DNA from 3 places in the Rhodopseudomonas sp. BR0C11 genome. Region 1 is predicted to be linked to each of the others. Evidence: riboswitches for the same ligand, from Rfam matches in the RefSeq annotation. Region 1 holds a riboswitch; each other region holds the start of a gene.
The links. Region 1 has a riboswitch for cobalamin ahead of cobT (nicotinate-nucleotide--dimethylbenzimidazole phosphoribosyltransferase). Riboswitches for the same ligand answer to the same signal wherever they lie in the genome.
Positions count from the first base shown of each region.

Region 2: another riboswitch for cobalamin. It lies ahead of DYI24_RS01915 (TonB-dependent receptor plug domain-containing protein); the one in region 1 lies ahead of cobT (nicotinate-nucleotide--dimethylbenzimidazole phosphoribosyltransferase).
Region 3: another riboswitch for cobalamin. It lies ahead of DYI24_RS14855 (DUF1636 domain-containing protein); the one in region 1 lies ahead of cobT (nicotinate-nucleotide--dimethylbenzimidazole phosphoribosyltransferase).

Region 1 is NZ_QTKI01000453.1:15-3,349, forward strand. Features, by position in the region: partial or broken gene DYI24_RS23225 (adenosylcobinamide-GDP ribazoletransferase) at 1-303, opposite strand, end outside; gene cobT (nicotinate-nucleotide--dimethylbenzimidazole phosphoribosyltransferase) at 300-1,364, opposite strand; cobalamin riboswitch at 1,569-1,779, opposite strand; gene tcuA (FAD-dependent tricarballylate dehydrogenase TcuA) at 1,926-3,230, shown strand; partial or broken gene DYI24_RS23240 (tricarballylate utilization 4Fe-4S protein TcuB) at 3,217-3,335, shown strand, end outside.
Region 2 is NZ_QTKI01000008.1:11,694-17,865, forward strand. Features, by position in the region: gene DYI24_RS01910 (hypothetical protein) at 50-337, opposite strand; gene DYI24_RS01915 (TonB-dependent receptor plug domain-containing protein) at 510-2,459, opposite strand; cobalamin riboswitch at 2,640-2,842, opposite strand; gene DYI24_RS01920 (DUF938 domain-containing protein) at 2,974-3,690, shown strand; gene DYI24_RS01925 (MFS transporter) at 3,766-5,013, shown strand; gene DYI24_RS01930 (MFS transporter) at 5,097-6,172, shown strand, end outside.
Region 3 is NZ_QTKI01000180.1:1,881-8,052, reverse strand. Features, by position in the region: partial or broken gene DYI24_RS14870 (cobaltochelatase subunit CobN) at 1-899, opposite strand, end outside; gene cobW (cobalamin biosynthesis protein CobW) at 1,031-2,035, opposite strand; gene cobU (bifunctional adenosylcobinamide kinase/adenosylcobinamide-phosphate guanylyltransferase) at 2,039-2,569, opposite strand; gene DYI24_RS14855 (DUF1636 domain-containing protein) at 2,566-2,997, opposite strand; cobalamin riboswitch at 3,105-3,302, opposite strand; gene cobT (nicotinate-nucleotide--dimethylbenzimidazole phosphoribosyltransferase) at 3,399-4,454, shown strand; gene bluB (5,6-dimethylbenzimidazole synthase) at 4,451-5,152, shown strand; gene DYI24_RS14840 (YbhB/YbcL family Raf kinase inhibitor-like protein) at 5,679-6,167, opposite strand.

The sequences.
Region 1 (3,335 bases):
CAGGCGCTGCTCGCGGGTGCGGCCGCCAAACAAGCCGTCCGCTGTGTCTGCGATGCCGTCTTCGTGCAGCGCGCCGGTGAGCGCCGCGCCAGCGGCGACGGTCATCATCGCCGGCACCACGCCGGACCAGATCAGCGAGCCTGCGAGCAGCACACCACCGCACACAAGACCGATCCCGGCGCCGACCAGCGGAAAGTACTTCGATGCGCTGAGCAGCCAGTCGTCGAACAGCGCGGTGCGCGGCGTCGGCACCAGCGTCATGAACTGCACGGCGTTGAGCAGGGATTGGATCTGCCGGCTCACGCGCGCGATCCGAACCGGCCCGCCAGCACGTCCGACAGCGCGGCGAGATCGTTGAGGATGCCGGCAGCGGCGCGCAGCAGCGGAACGGTCATCAACGCACCCGTCCCCTCGCCGAGCCGCAAGCCGAGATCAAGATACGGCGTCGCCTGCATCGCTTCGAGCAGCACACGGTGGCCGCGCTCGGCCGAGCGATGCGAGAACACGCAGTAATCGCGCGCCGCGGGCTGCAGCCGCACCGCCAACAGTGCAGCAGCGCTGGCAATGAAGCCATCGATCACCACCGGCCGCCGCGAAGCCGCAGCGCCCAGCACCGCGCCGGCCATCATCGCGATATCGAATCCGCCGAACTCAGCGAGCACGTCGAGCGGCGCCGTCGGCTGCGCCCGCGCCGCCGCCTGCTCGACGATGGCGCGTTTGTGCGCGACGCCGGCATCATCCATCCCGGCCCCGCGTCCGACGCAATCGATGATTGGAGCCCCAGTCAGCGCGTGGGTGATCAGCGCAGCAGACGTCGTGTTGCCGATTCCCATCTCGCCGATCGCAACGATGTCGAGCCCACCCACAATCTCCTCGCGCACCAGATCGGCCGCTGCCGTGATCGCGCGCGCCGCCTCCTGATGAGTCATCGCCGGTTCGTGACGTGCATTGCAGGTGCCGCGGCGGATCTTGCGATCAATCAGCCTGGGATGTGGCGGCATGTCGGCATCGATGCCACCGTCGACGATCCGCACCTCGGTCGCCGCCGCTTTCGCCAGAACGTTCACGCCAGCGCAATCTGCCAGATACGCCTCGACCATCGATCGGGTCACGCTCGCCGGATACGGCGATACCCGATCGGCGGCGAGGCCGTGATCACCGGCGAAGATGAACACCGTCGCGCGCTCCGCCCGCGGCGATGCCGGATGCCAGATCAGCCCGAGCTGCACGGCGAGTTCTTCGAGCCGGCCGAGCGAACCCGGCGGCTTCGCCTTGCCGTCGAGCCGAGCCCGCAGCTCGGACTCATGGGCGGGATCGACCGGCGAAACGGAAAGGATACGTGGATCAAGCAGGGGCGCGTGCATTCGGGAGGCTCGGCAAAAGGAATGCTGCCGCCACGACAGCGGGCAGTGAAGACAGTCGAACGACCATCGTGGCGGCGACAGCAAAGCTGTGCGCGCTGGTTCGTTCGGGCGACGACGGGATTTCTCCGCGGAAAGCGGAGGCGCGCATCAGGTCGGCGGTCGGTACAGCATGTCTGTGTCCTTCTTCGACCCACCGTCGAATGGCATGGTTTTCATACTTCGGCCGGTCTCCTGGCTCGCGGACATTGTCCCGGTCGCCTTCCCGAGCGGCTTGAGGATGCCGTTCTCAGTGGCGGTGTGACCGGAAGCGGTCCGCTTACAGTTGCGGGGGCAGCCGCGGACTTGGCGATTGCTCGCCGCACCGCATTCCCGTTTCACCCTTCGAACGAAGGGCACCGAAGCGAGCGGCACCACAGCACGGCGACGCCACGGGCGCAAGATTGACAACACCCCGGAGCCGCCCTCTAAGACGAAGGTCCACCAAGCCGCGCTTTTCTTGGCCGCTCTCGAGCGGCCCTGGCGCATCATCTCGACCGGATTGACCGCATCTTGCTGTGGGATGTGACGGTGATAGGCGGCGGAATCGCCGGTCTTTGCGCGGCGATTGCCGCGCGCCGCAGCGGCGCTGCGGTCCGCCTGCTCGAAGCGGCACCGCGGCCCCTACGCGGCGGCAATGCTCGCCACGGCCGCAATTTCCGGCTGACGCACGAGGCGCCACTGGCCTATGTCCCTGATCGCTACACAGCAGATGAACTGCGCGCCGAGCTGCGCAGCATCACGGGCGACGAGACCGACCGCGCGCTCACGGAGCTACTGATTGAACGCGCACACAGCATCGCCGGTTGGCTGATCGAGCACGGCGTGCATCTGCAGCCGCCTGGCACCGGGGTGATGCCGTATTCCCGCCGCACCGCGTTTCCGCTCGGCGGCGGCAAAGCGATGATCAACGCGCTGTACGCCACCGCCGACCGGCTCGGTATCGCGATCAGCTACGACAGCGAGGCACGGTCGCTGCTACGCGCCGAAGACGAGGGCTGGACGATCAGCATTCGATCCGCTGGGGCTGACGACAGTATTCGCACGCGCAGCGTCGTCGTCTGTGCCGGTGGCCCCGGAGCCGACCCCGCCTGGTTGCGCGACAATTTCGGCAGCGCCGCCGAGGGCTGGATGGTCCGCGGTACGCGTTACGCCGACGGCCGCTTGCTCGATCTGTTGATCGGAGCCGGGGGCTGTGCAATCGGCGATCCAACCACCTGTCATGCGGTCCCGGTCGATGCGCGCGGGCCGCAATTTGATGGCGGCATCGTCACCCGGATCACATCGATTCCGCTCGGCCTCGTGGTCGATCAATCCGGTGCTCGCATCGACGTCGCAGGGGCCGGATCGCAGCCGACCCACTATGCCAAATGGGGACCAAGGATCGCCGCCTGTCCCGGTCAAATTGCTTTCCTGGTGCTCGATGCAGCGGGTCTGGGCCGCGCTGCGCCATCCGCGCTGGCGCCGGTTACTGCGCCGAACCTCGGGGAACTAGCTGCCGCGCTGCAAATCGATCACACCGCTCTTTTGCAAAGCATTGAGGACTTCAATGCCGCCCCGGCCAACGCCGCGCGCACCATCGCGGAGCCACCATTTGCCGCCTATCCGATGCGGCCGGGGCTGACCTTCGTGCATTACGGCATCAAGGTCGATGCGACGATGCGGGTGGTCCAAGCCGATGGCTGCCGCCACGACGATCTGTTCGCCGCCGGCATGATCATGGCGGCGAATGTGCTGCGCCGCGGCTATCTCGCCGGGCTCGGCATCACCCTATCGGCAGTGTTCGGCCAGATCGCCGGCGAGGAGGCAGCGCGCCATGTCCGCGGGTGATCCGATCTCAGAGGCCGAGCGCGTGCTGCGGATCTGTAGCGCCTGCATGTATTGCGATGGGCTTTGCCCGGTGTTTCAGTCGATCGACGGCAAGCACAGCTTCAG
Region 2 (6,172 bases), on a different contig from region 1:
CGCAATTTTCGCATCGTGCGATGCCGCAGTGCGATGCTTTGCGTCGCGATCAGGTCCGCCGGCCTGAGCTCTGCTGGTCGGCCAGCCATTCCGACAAGGGGCGCGGCTTGTCGTCTTCGACCTTCTTGGTGCCTCGCTTGGTGGGGGAGGCCGCCGTTCTGGTTCGCTTGGTCTTGCTCGATGTCGCCGATTGCGGCATCGCGGCTTCGCGGGCGAGCCGCAGGGCGCGCAGGCGCGCCATGTTGTCCAGGACCGCTTTCGCTGCGGCGTCGCGTTCGGTCTTGCCGCCGTCGCCTTCAGCGGCGCTGCCAGCGCGGTGATCGTCGTCGTTCGTCATTCTTCCAGTTCAATTGCATTCAATTCGGGAGGCGGCGTGATAGCACGAAAAAAGCCTCCGAACAGCCTTTCGGCATTCGGAGGCTCTTCGACATTGGTTTCGCGCATGAGCCCGTGTGTGGGGAACATGGCGTATGCCGCCGACTTTTTGCGTCGGCGGCATACGATGATCGCTAGTTGGTGACGCGGACGCCTGCGAAAGCGCCGAATCCGGGCTGCAGGAAGCCGACCGGCACCTCGTATTTCTTGTCGAACAGGTTGTCGATGCGGCCGAACACGGTGACGTGCGGATCGACCTCATAGCTCGCCGCCAGGTTCACGGTGGTGAACGACGGCGCGTCGAGCAGCGTGGTGCCGAACCGGTCGTAGTCGACCCACGAGCTGGTGTAGAGCACGGTTGCCGACACCGTGGCGCGCTCGACCGGATTCCAGATCGCCGCCATTGTCACCTTGTTGTCGGGACGCCGCCGCAGCTTCTGGTCGGTGGTCTGGTCGATGGCGTGCGTATAGGTGTGGTCGACCCGGAAGCGCAGCGTCTCGGTCGCCTGCCACGACACGAACGACTCGACGCCCGAGGTGCGCGCCATGCCGATGTTCTTGTAGCTGTAGCCACCGAGCGTCACGTCGTACCCGGTCGAGTTGATCAGATCGTTGATCTCGTTGTTGAAGTAGGTCGAACCGAAAACGACGCGGTTGGCGAACAGCGGCTGTTCGAAGCCGACGTCGTAGCCCTTGCTGGTCTCCGGCTTCAGCGCCGGGTTGCCGATCGTCGCGTAGGCCGGGTTGTTGACATAGAGCTGGGTCAGCGTCGGCGCCTTGAAACCGGTGCCGTAGGTCGCCTTCAGCCGGGTCTCGAGGGTCGGCACGATGAACACCGGCGCGACACGCCAGGTCGAGTGCCCGCCGAAGCTGTCGTTGTCGTCGTAGCGTACGTTGGAGACCAGGAAGAAGTTCTTGGTGAACTCCGACTGCAGTTCGACGAAGCCCGCAGTGTTGCCGGTGCGGGCGCGCAGCGTCTTCTGCTGGTAGTTGCCGGCGAAATCATAGTCGCCGACCGAATTGGTCCGGATCGTCTCGTCCTGGCGTTCGGTGCCGACCACCAGTTTCTGCCCGTAGCCGACGTCGAGCACGCCCTTCCAGTCGAACTTGGTGCGTTCACCGGTGTATGAACTCGGCGGCGAGATGCCGGTGGCGAAGGTGAAGATGTTGGTGGTGAAGTCCGGGTTCGGATTGAACGTCCGATTCCATTCGTTGCTGTAGCTGACGCCGAACGTGCTGGTGAAATTGCCGAGCGGCGACCACACCGCTTCGCCGCGGGTCATGAAATCGCGGCTTGCGGTCGTGCTCTGCAGCGTCTCGGGGAATGAGTTCGGATAGCGCGAATAGTCGTCGCCGGTGAAGCCCTTGTGAGCGTCGGTGTAGCGGGCGACGTAGTTGAAGGCGAGTTCGTCGCTGGCGCGGACACCTAGCCGCGTCGAATACGTTAGATTGTCGTAATTGTCGTTGTTGCGCTGCTGGCCCGGCGCCAGCAGATTGAGCGGCGTCACCGGCAGGCTGGTCGTGCGATAATGCGCGACGTTGAAGGCGTAGTCGAAATTGTCCTGCGAGCCGGCGGCGCGCGCGGTCTGGTTGAAGGTGCCGAACGAGCCGCCTTCGATCGAGCCGGTCAGCTTGGCAGGCCCACTGCCGCGCTTGGTGACGACGGAGATCACGCCGCCGATCGCGTCCGAGCCGTACAGGCCGCTCTGCGGGCCGCGCAACACTTCGATCCGTTCGATGTCCGAGGTCAGCAGATTGGCGAAATCATAAGCGCCGTTCGGCTTGCTCGGATCGCCGGCATCGATGCCGTCGATCAGCACCTTGACGTGGTTGGAGTTAGTGCCGCGCATGAAGATCGCGGTCGAGCCGCCGGGGCCACCGGTGCGCACCACATTGAGGCCGGGCACCATGCTGAGCGCGTCGGCGGCGGTGCGCTGCTGATAGCGGGCGAGATCGTCCGCGGTGATCACGGTCACTGAACTGGCCACCTGCTCGCGCGGCGTTTCGGTGGCGGTGGCGCTGACCACGATCTCGGGCAGCACGTCCTGCGCGGCGGCAGGCGTGGTGAGCGAAAGCGCAGGCACCAGGATGGTGGAAGCGAGAAGCGCGCGTGAGAGTGCGGAGCAAGGCCGCGGCGCGGCGGGTCGGGATTGCATAAGGTTCAACCTCGGCTGACGTCTGTGGCACGTCACAGCGAACGAGGTCTCACCGAGCTTTCGAAAGCGGTGAAGACAATGCCTGCAATTCCCGGCCGGCAACTTCGCGTGTGACCACGAATGACGGCAGGTCTCCTGGCTCGCAGTTGATCTTCCGTCGCCTTCCCAGGACCGAGGTTCCCAGTGGCATCCGACGAAAGACGATCCGCTTACAGTTGCGGGAACAGCTACGGCCTAGAACGCGAAAGTGTCTGCGTCCGCACCGTATTCCCTTTTCATCCCTCTCGGGAACCGTCATCGCCATTAGAAGTCGCGGAATTGGCGAGTCAATTCGCCCATGGCGGCGAACAGGTGCAATCGTGGTCGGATTGTGACGAGCTGTGACTTGCGTGTAACAGCCGGGTCTGTACACCTCGCACGATAGTGGATGCGGCAGGTGGTGATGGCGGAGTTCGTGGTGGAGTTCGGCAAGGACGGGCGGCGGGTCGAACCCGACGGCCGGCTCGACGCCGCCGCGTTTCATCGCAACGATGCGCCGATCCGCGCCGTGCTGGCCCGGCTGCTCGCCGGGCGACAGGGCGACGTGCTCGAAGCCGGCAGTGGCACCGGCCAGCACATCGCAGCGCTGGCGCGCGAGCATCCGGACATCGTGTGGTGGCCGAGCGACGTCAACGACCAGCACCTCAAGAGCATCGGCGCCTGGCGCGCCCATGCGGCGCTGCCCAATCTAAGGCCGCCGCAGCGGATCGACCTGGCCGATCCCGCCTGGTCGGTGGCACCGGCCGATGGGGTGATGCCCGGGCCATTGCTGGCGATGTTCTGTGCCAACGTCGTCCACATCGCGCCGTGGCGCGTCGCCGAAGGGCTGCTCGCCGGCGCCGGACGGCTGCTACGCCAGGACGGCATGCTGGTGCTGTATGGACCGTTCAAGCAGGACGGCAAGCACACTGCGCTCAGCAATGCGGTGTTCGACACCAGCCTGCGCGACGCCAATCCGGAATGGGGTGTCCGCGATGTTGCGGATCTGGAAAAGCTCGCGGCCGGCGCCGGTCTGGCGCTGAGCGAGATCGTCGAGATGCCGGCCAACAACCTGATCCTGGTGTTTGTACGGGCAAAACCGGCGGAGGCCCATGCGGCAGCCGGCGGCGCGGCGGGTTGATCACGCACCGCTCGGCCCTATGATGCGCGCGCAATCGCCGGCCGTTGTCGGCCGGTGCGAGGAGAATCCCTGCCGATGGTCGATGCGACGGCCAACGACATCGTCGAAGACGATGCCCGTGCCCGTTCCAACGTGGTGCGGCTGGTCGCGGCGCAGGCGCTGACCGGCGCCAACGCCGCGGTGATCTTCGCGACCGGCTCGATCATCGGCGCGCAGCTCGCGCCGGAGATGTCGCTCGCGACCGTGCCGCTGTCGATGTATGTGCTGGGCCTTGCTGCCGGCACACTGCCGACCGGTTGGATCGCGCGGGTTTACGGTCGCCGCGTCTCGTTCATGATCGGCACCGGCTGCGGCGCGCTCACCGGCGTGCTCGGCGCCGTCGCCATCCTGTACGGCGCGTTCTTGCTGTTCTGCATCGCGACGTTCATCGGCGGGCTGTATGCCGCCGTGTCGCAGTCCTATCGGTTCGCTGCCGCCGATGGCGCCAGCGCCGCCTATCGCCCGAAGGCGGTGTCGTGGGTGATGGCCGGCGGCGTGTTCGCCGGCGTGCTCGGTCCGCAGCTCGTGCAGTGGACCATGGACGTCTGGCAGCCTTTTCTGTTCGCATTCTCCTATGTCGTGCAGGCGGCGATCGCGCTGATCGCGATGGCGGTGCTGTGGGGCGTCGATGCACCCAAGCCGAAGCCGGCCGAGCAGGCCGGTGGCCGGCCGCTGCTGGAGATCGTGCGGCAGCCGCGCTTCATCGCCGCGGCGCTGTGCGGTGCGATCGCCTATCCGATGATGAATCTGGTGATGACCTCGGCGCCGCTGGCGATGCAGATGTGCGGGCTGAGTGTCGGCGATTCCAATTTCGGCCTGCAGTGGCACATCGTGGCGATGTATGCGCCGAGCTTCGTTACTGGCTCGCTGATCGCCAAGTTCGGCGCTCCGCGCGTGGTCGCGGCCGGCCTGATCCTGGAAGCGCTCGGCGCGTCGATCGGCCTGCTCGGCGTCACTGCCCCGCATTTCTGGGCGACGCTGTTCGTGATCGGCGTCGGATGGAATCTGGCGTTCGTCGGCGCCTCGGCGCTGGTGCTCGAGACGCATCAGCCGAGCGAGAAAAACAAGGTTCAGGCGTTCAACGACTTTATCATCTTCGGCCTGATGGCGCTGGGCTCGTTCTCGTCCGGCCAGCTGCTGGCGAACTACGGCTGGGCCACCGTGAATCTCGCGGTGTTCCCGCCGGTGCTGCTCGGCCTGATCGTGCTGGCGATCACCGGCTGGTCGAAAGTCCGGAAACGGGTAGCTGAAGCCGCCAGTGAACTATCCGATCGCGGCGTCTGAGCCGCGCAACAACACGTCCGGCCTCGAGCCGGGACAGGGAGTGAAGCAATGCCGTCGCGTGCGACCGGCCGCGCTCGCCGCCGATGGTGACCGCTCCCGACGAGACCACGTTCCGCTATCACGGCTGGCGGATCGTCGCGGTGTGCTTCATCGTCGCCACCTTCGGCTGGGGGCTCGGCTTCTACGGCCAGAGCGTGTACCTCGCCGAATTGTCCCGACTTCATGGCTGGCCATCGTCGCAGATCGCGACTGCCACCACGTTCTTCTATCTCGCCGGTGCGCTGCTGGTGGCGTTCGTCGGCGATGTGATCCGCGCCATCGGCGCGCGCGCCTGCTTGCTCGGCGGCATTGCGGCGATGGCGCTCGGCACGGTGCTGCTCGGCCGGATCGACGCGCCGTGGCAGCTCTATGCGGTGGATGCGATCCTCGCGGTCGGATGGGCCGGCACCAGTCTCGGCGCGATCACCAACACGCTCGGCCTGTGGTTCGACCAGCGCCGCGGCATGGCGATCAGCCTGGCGCTGAACGGCGCCAGCTTCGGCGGCATCGCCGGCGTGCCGCTGCTGGTAGCGCTGATCGGCGCGCTCGGGTTCACCGGGGCAACCACGGCGGCGGCGATTGCTGCGGTGGTGCTGCTGATGCCGCTGGTCGCGATCGTGGTCGCGCCGCCGCCGCATCTTTCCAATGCTGCGCCGGCGGCCACTGCACCGCGGGCGCTGTCGTCCGGCGCGATCCGCAGCGGCGCGCTACGCGACCTCGGTTTTCTGACCGCCACAATTGCGTTCTCGCTGGTGCTGTTCGCGCAGGTCGGGTTCATCGTCCACCTGATCGCCTATCTCGATCCGCTGATCGGACGGGAGCGTGCCGCGGTGGCGATGTCGCTGCTGACCGCGATGGCGGTGGTTGGCCGAGTGTCGCTGTCGGTGGTGATCGACCGCCTCAATCAGCGTCTGGTCTCGGCGCTGTCGTTCGCCAGTCAGGCAATGGCGCTGGGTGTGCTCATCTCCACCCGCGATGCGACGCTCTTGTTGGTCGCCTGCGCGCTGTTCGGCTTCTCGGTCGGCAATCTGATCACCCTGCCGGCGCTGATCATCCAGCGCGAATTTCCGGCGTCGTCGTTCGGCATCCTGGTGGCGCTCAACACCGCGATCAACCAGGT
Region 3 (6,172 bases), on a different contig from region 1:
TCGCGCGGATTGAGACCCCGGCCGGATTGCTCCCAATGCTCGCGCGTCACCCCGGCCTGCGCCACCTGCAGGATCGGGCAATCCGCCGACGCCAGCACGCCGGAGTCGTCCGTGGCGGTGGCGGTCGCAAACGCGGTGGCGTTGATGATGACGTCCGGCGGCGTCGCGGCGAGCACGCTGCGCAGGAACGCGATCGAGCGCGCATCCTTCAGGCTGGTCACGAAGATGCAGGTTGGATCGAAATCACGCGCGGCCAGGGCGTCACGCAGCGCCGCGATCGCCGCGGTATCGCCGCTCGCCGCCAGCGCGCGATAGAAGATCACTAACGCGCGGCGGCGCTGCGATGGCAGGGGCTCGGCTGGCCAGAACCCCGCTGCTGGCATCGGCCGCGGCGGCGGCGGGCAATCGTCGCGCAGGATCATCCAGGCGGCGTAGCGCAGCGCCAAGCGGATGTTCTCGGCGCCGCCCTCGCTGCAATAGCGCCACAGCGCGTGAGCATCGTCGAGATCGGCGGTGCTACGCGCCGCGAGTTCCGCATTCCACTCCATCTCGCCCGGAATGCAGACGAACTGCGCGCCCCGCGCCAGCGCATCGCGCCGCAGGCTGTCGACGCCATGCGGCCAGTAGGCCTCGCCACCGAGCATCCGCAGGATGACGAGCTTGGCTTTCGCCAACGTGCGCTCGACATAAAGATCGACCGAGGCCGGATGGCCGAGCGCCAGAAAATTGGTGAGCTGGAGCGTCGGATAGTCGTCCGGCATTCCGGCGCGCGCAGCACCGAACGCCGCCAGATCGCTGTCGGCCGCCGACAGCACCACGATATCAGCCGTCGCCTGCCCGAGATCGCGCGCAACGTCGCCGTCGTCGATGCTGGCGCTGGTGTCGAGCTTCAGGTGCATGCGAGGAGCCTTGGTGGCACCAGCAACGCGCCTTCCCCGTCAATGCGAGGAGCGAAGCGACGAAGCAATCCAGCTCCGAGCACTGAGCTGGATTGCTTCGCTTCGCTCGCAATGACGGAAGGCGTCATGAACTACCCCGCCAGCGCGCGCCGCGCGGCGTCGGCGTCGAAGCCTTTGAGGCCGATCACCACCAGATGGTCGGGGCGCTCGGCATCGGGACGGGCGAAGGCGAGATCGATGCGCGAGCCGACCGCCTGCACCACGACCGGTGCAGGCTTGCCGGCGACACGGGCATGGCCCTTGACGCGCAGCACGCCCTGGAGCCCCAGCGCATCGCCGACCCGCGCCTTCATGGCGTCCAGCGACTCTGCCGGCTGCGGGGTGATCACCAGCGAGTCGAAATCGTCGTGATCGTGCTCCTCGCCTTCCGCGTGATGCCCGGTGCGGGATGCAAGATCATTCTCCGCTTCGGCGTCGAGCCCGATCAGCACCGACGGCGCCAGCATGCCATGCGAGCGGACGATGCGGACGTTCGGACGTACCCGGCTCGCCAGCTTGGCTTCGAGCGCGGCGAGCTGGTCGGGCGCGACCAGATCGCTCTTCGACAGCACCACCAGATCGGCGCAGGCGAGCTGATCCTCGAACACTTCCTCGATCGGATCGTCATGCGTGGCGTCACGCTGCGCCTTCACGGCGTCGTCGTCGAGCGGCACGCGCCCTTCGCTCAGCGCCAGCGCGTCGACCACCGTGACGACGCCGTCGGCAGTGGCGCGGGTCTTCACCGCCGGCCAGGCAAACGCCTTCAGCAGCGGCTGCGGCAGTGCCAGCCCGGAGGTCTCGATCACGATCGCGTCGAGCGGCGTGTCGCGGTTCAGCAGCTTTTCCATGGTCGGGATGAAATCGTCGGCGACCGTGCAGCAGATGCAGCCGTTGGTCAGTTCGACGATGTCGCCCGGCGCGCACACCGACGCGCCGCAATCCTCGACCAGCGAGCCGTCGAAACCTGCATCGCCGAATTCATTGACGATCACTGCGATGCGGCGACCGCTCGACTGATTGAGCAGCGCGCGCAGCAGCGTGGTCTTGCCGGCGCCGAGAAAGCCGGTGAGCACCGTAACGGGAACGCGGGCGGTCATGAACTACTCTCCTGATTGGCGTTTCAGCCACAGCGGCAGGCCGGCGGCGATGAAGGCGACGTTGGGCACCGCGGCAGCGATGGTCTGATTGAGGCGGCCTTGCGCGTCGCGGAAGGCGCGGCCGAGCGGCGTCTCCGGCACCAGGCCGAGGCCGACTTCGTTGGAGACGAGCACGATCGGTCCGGCGGCGACGCCGAGATAGCGCGCCAGCCGCCTCGCCTCGACCTCGGGATCGCGGCCGGCTTCCATCAGGTTGAACAGCCACAGTGTCAGGCAATCGACCAGTACGGCGCGGCCGCGGCCGGCGTGCTGGGTCAGCGCATCGACCAAGCCGAGCGGCTCCTCGATCGTGGTCCAGCCCTCGCCGCGGCGGATGCGATGGTGCGCGATGCGATCGGACATTTCGTCGTCGCTGGCGGTGGCGGTCGCGAGATAGATCCTGGCGAGGCCGCTCTCGGCGACCAGCCGTTCACCGAACACCGATTTGCCGGAGCGCGCGCCGCCAAGCACCAGCGTGGAGATCAGCGCGCTCATGCCGGCGCCCGCCCATCGTCGGGAGACCATTGCGGCGGCGGCATGCGGACGACGGTGCCTTTGCGCAAGACTTCCGGGCGCTGCCGCCACGGCACCAGACCGTAGTGACTGTCCTGATAGGAGGCGACGAACGCCGCCACCGCGTCGGCGCCGCCGGCACCGTCGAGATCGCCGAACACGAAGGTGTAGCCGCCTTCGCTCGACACTGCGACGGTGGCGGCGCGTTTGCATGCGGACAGGCACTGCACGGCGCGTACCTGCACTCCGCCGGCGCCGGCCAGCGCGTCGCGGACGGCTTCCAGCATCGGCGCACCGACGGCGACGCCGTCGATCGTCTTGCAGGTGGTGCAGACGCTGACCATCACCGGCGCGCCAGGCAGCACGCGCGGCAGATCGGCGCTCAGATCGGCAGGGGGCTCGGAATCCATCGGGCTCGAATCATCGCGTCAGCTATCGAGCTTTGTCGGAACGCGCGGGAGAGGCCTTTGCCGTCCGCACTGCTTCCGTCCGGTGCACCCCGCCCCGACGACCCTTCAAAGCACAATACGCGATGGCAGGTCTCCTGGCTCGCGAGTCGCCGCCATTCGCCGCCTTCCCAGGAATTCCCAGTGGCCTCGGCGATGGCTCGTCGCTTACAGTTGCGGGGGCAGCTCCGGGATCGAGACGCACCGCGCCTCCCACCGGCTTCCCTTTTCACCTTCCTTGCGGAAGGACCATCGTCCGGCACGCTAGCTGCGACGCTGTTGCGGGTCAACAACGCGAAGGTGGTGTTGACCGGGCTTGCGCGTTTGCCTCAGTTGCGCGCCTTGCCGAACCAAAGGACCATCCGATGCCGACCGAAACCCTCGTCACCTGGCAGCCGCCGTCGATCACCCCGGTCGACCCGTCGCTGAAAGCAACCTTGCGGGCGCGGGTGGACGGCAAGGCCAAGCCGCTCGGCTCGCTCGGGCGGATCGAAGACCTCGCCATCGAACTGGCCTTGATGCGGCATCCGCAGCCGCCGCGCGCCGACAACGCGGTGCTGATGGTGTTCGCCGGCGACCATGGCCTGACCGAAGAAGGCGTGTCGCAATATCCGTCCGCCGTGACGGTGGCGATGGTAATGACCTATCTGGCCGGCAAGGCGACCGCGAACGCATTCGCAGCAGCCAACCACGTCGACGTCCGGGTGATCGACGCCGGTGTCGCGGCCGAGCTGCCGAAGCATCCCGATCTGATCGACGCCAAGGTGCGGATGGGAACCGCCAACGCGGCGCGTCAGCCGGCGATGAGCGTCGTGGAGGCGTGCCAGGCGCTCGATCGCGGCGCCGACCTGGCGCGGGCCGAGATCGCCGCGGGGGCGGACGTGATCGCGCTCGGCGAAATGGGGATCGGCAACACGGCCTCGTCGTCGCTGCTGCTGCACCGCCTCGGCCCGGCACCGCTCGACCAGAGCATCGGGATCGGCGCCGGCCAGGATGCCGACGGCATGGCCAAGAAGAAGGCGGCGATCGAAAAGGCGGCGATGCGCAGCCCCGCCACCGCACCGCTGGAGGCGCTGGCCGAATTCGGCGGGTTGGAGATTGCCATGATGGCGGGCGCGGTGCTGGGCGCCGCCTCGCAGCGCCGGCCGGTGATCGTCGACGGCTTCATCGCTACCGCCGCGGCGCTGGTCGCGGTGCGGCTGGCGCCGGAAGCTCGCGACTATTGCATATTCGCCCATCGCTCAGCCGAGCGCGGCCACGATCTCGCGCTGCAGGCAATGGACGCCGCCCCGCTACTCGATCTGCGGCTGCGTCTCGGCGAAGGCACCGGGGCGATCCTCGCCGTGCCGCTGGTGCGCGCCGCCTCGCGGCTACTCACCGACGTCGCCGATCTCGCCGACGTGCTGGCGGGCAAGCTGTGAGTACGGTGCTGAACAAGATGGCGGCGATGACCGATCCGGCCGAGATCGCAGCCGCCAACGCCAACCCGCCAGTGTTCGACGAAGCGTTTCGGGAGAAGTTCGCCGAGCTGATCGCGTGGCGCTGCGACGTCCGCCGCTTCAAGACCGATCCGGTCGCGCCCGAGCTGATCGATCAGCTGCTCGACCTCGCCCAGCTGGCGCCCTCAGTCGGCAACAGCCAGCCGTGGCGCTGGATCAGCATCGACTCCGCCGAGACGCGGGCGCGGATCCGCGCCAACTTCCTGCGCTGCAATGAGGTGGCGGCGAGCGCGTATCAGGGCGACCGTGCGGCGCTGTACGCCAAACTCAAGCTCGAAGGCATCGACGTCGCGCCGCGGCAGTTCGCGCTGTTCTGCGACCGCGAGACGGCGCAGGGTCTCGGCGTCGGGCGCCAGACCATGCCGGAAGCGCTCGATTACTCCGTTGTGGCGATGATCGAGACGTTCTGGCTCGCCGCGCGGACGCTCGGCCTCGGAGTCGGCTGGGTATCGATCCTTGATCCAGAGGCGATCACCACCGAGCTCGACGTGCCGGCGACCTGGAAGTTCATCGCCTATCTGTGCGTCGGCTGGCCGGTGGAACACCACGTCGACCCGGAACTGGTGCGCCATCACTGGCAGGACCGCACCACCGCAGGCCGCATTGTGCTGTCGCGCTGAGTTCCGTCGGTGCGTGGGCGCACTGAATGCCCGCGCTGTTTGTTGATCGTTAAGGCAAGATCGCGGCGAGAGCCGCAATTTGCAAGAAATCGTCACATTCGCACGTCAGGACTCCGTCCGCGTTTCCGATAACGGAGGACCGGACATGCGAACTACCAACCTTTGGACGACCGCTTTGTTTGCCGGCGCGCTGGTCGCGTCGAGCCTCTCTGCCGCACCGGCGCTGGCGCGCGGCCAGCAGGATCAACGCAACGCCGGCGAGGCCGCAGCGACGACGTCGGGATGCAGCTCCTACGAACGCGCACCCGACGGATCATGGCGCCAGATTCCCTGCCTTTCGAGCGGACCGGCCGCCGCGATTACGCGGAGCTCATCGAGCCGAAGCTCAGAAGCCAGCAACTGATCACGGCGCCTTCAAGACAACGGCGCGGTCTCGGTCGTCCTGGCCCTTACGCTTCAATCCCGTCGTTGCTGATGACCGGAGCAATCCGGCATCGGCAGCGAACAGCATGGCATCTGCTCGGACTTAACGCCCGAACAGTCCGGTGATCGTCTTCTTCGCCAGGGTGTGGAAGTTGAGATCGAAGCCGACCAGCGCCGGCATCGCGGTGGCGCCGGCGTTCGGCAGCTTTTCGACGTCCACCGCGAATACCGTGATCTGATAGCGGTGCGGCTTGTCGCCCGGCGGCGGGCACGGGCCGCCGTAACCGGGCACGCCGAAATCCGTCAAGCCCTGGATCGTGCCTTCGGGCATCAAACCCTTCGCGATATCGCCCGCGCCCTTCGGCAGCGATGTCGTCGTGGCCGGAATGTTGAACACCACCCAATGCCACCAGCCGCTGCCGGTCGGCGCATCGGGATCGTACATCGTCACCGCGAAGCTCTTGGTGCCGGCGGGCGCGTCGCTCCAGCTCAGCGCCGGCGAGACGTTGGCGCCGGTGCAGCCGAAGCTGTTGAACAATTGCTCGTGGGCGATCGTTGCGCCTTCGGCGATGTCGGGACTGGTGAGCTTCATGGCCT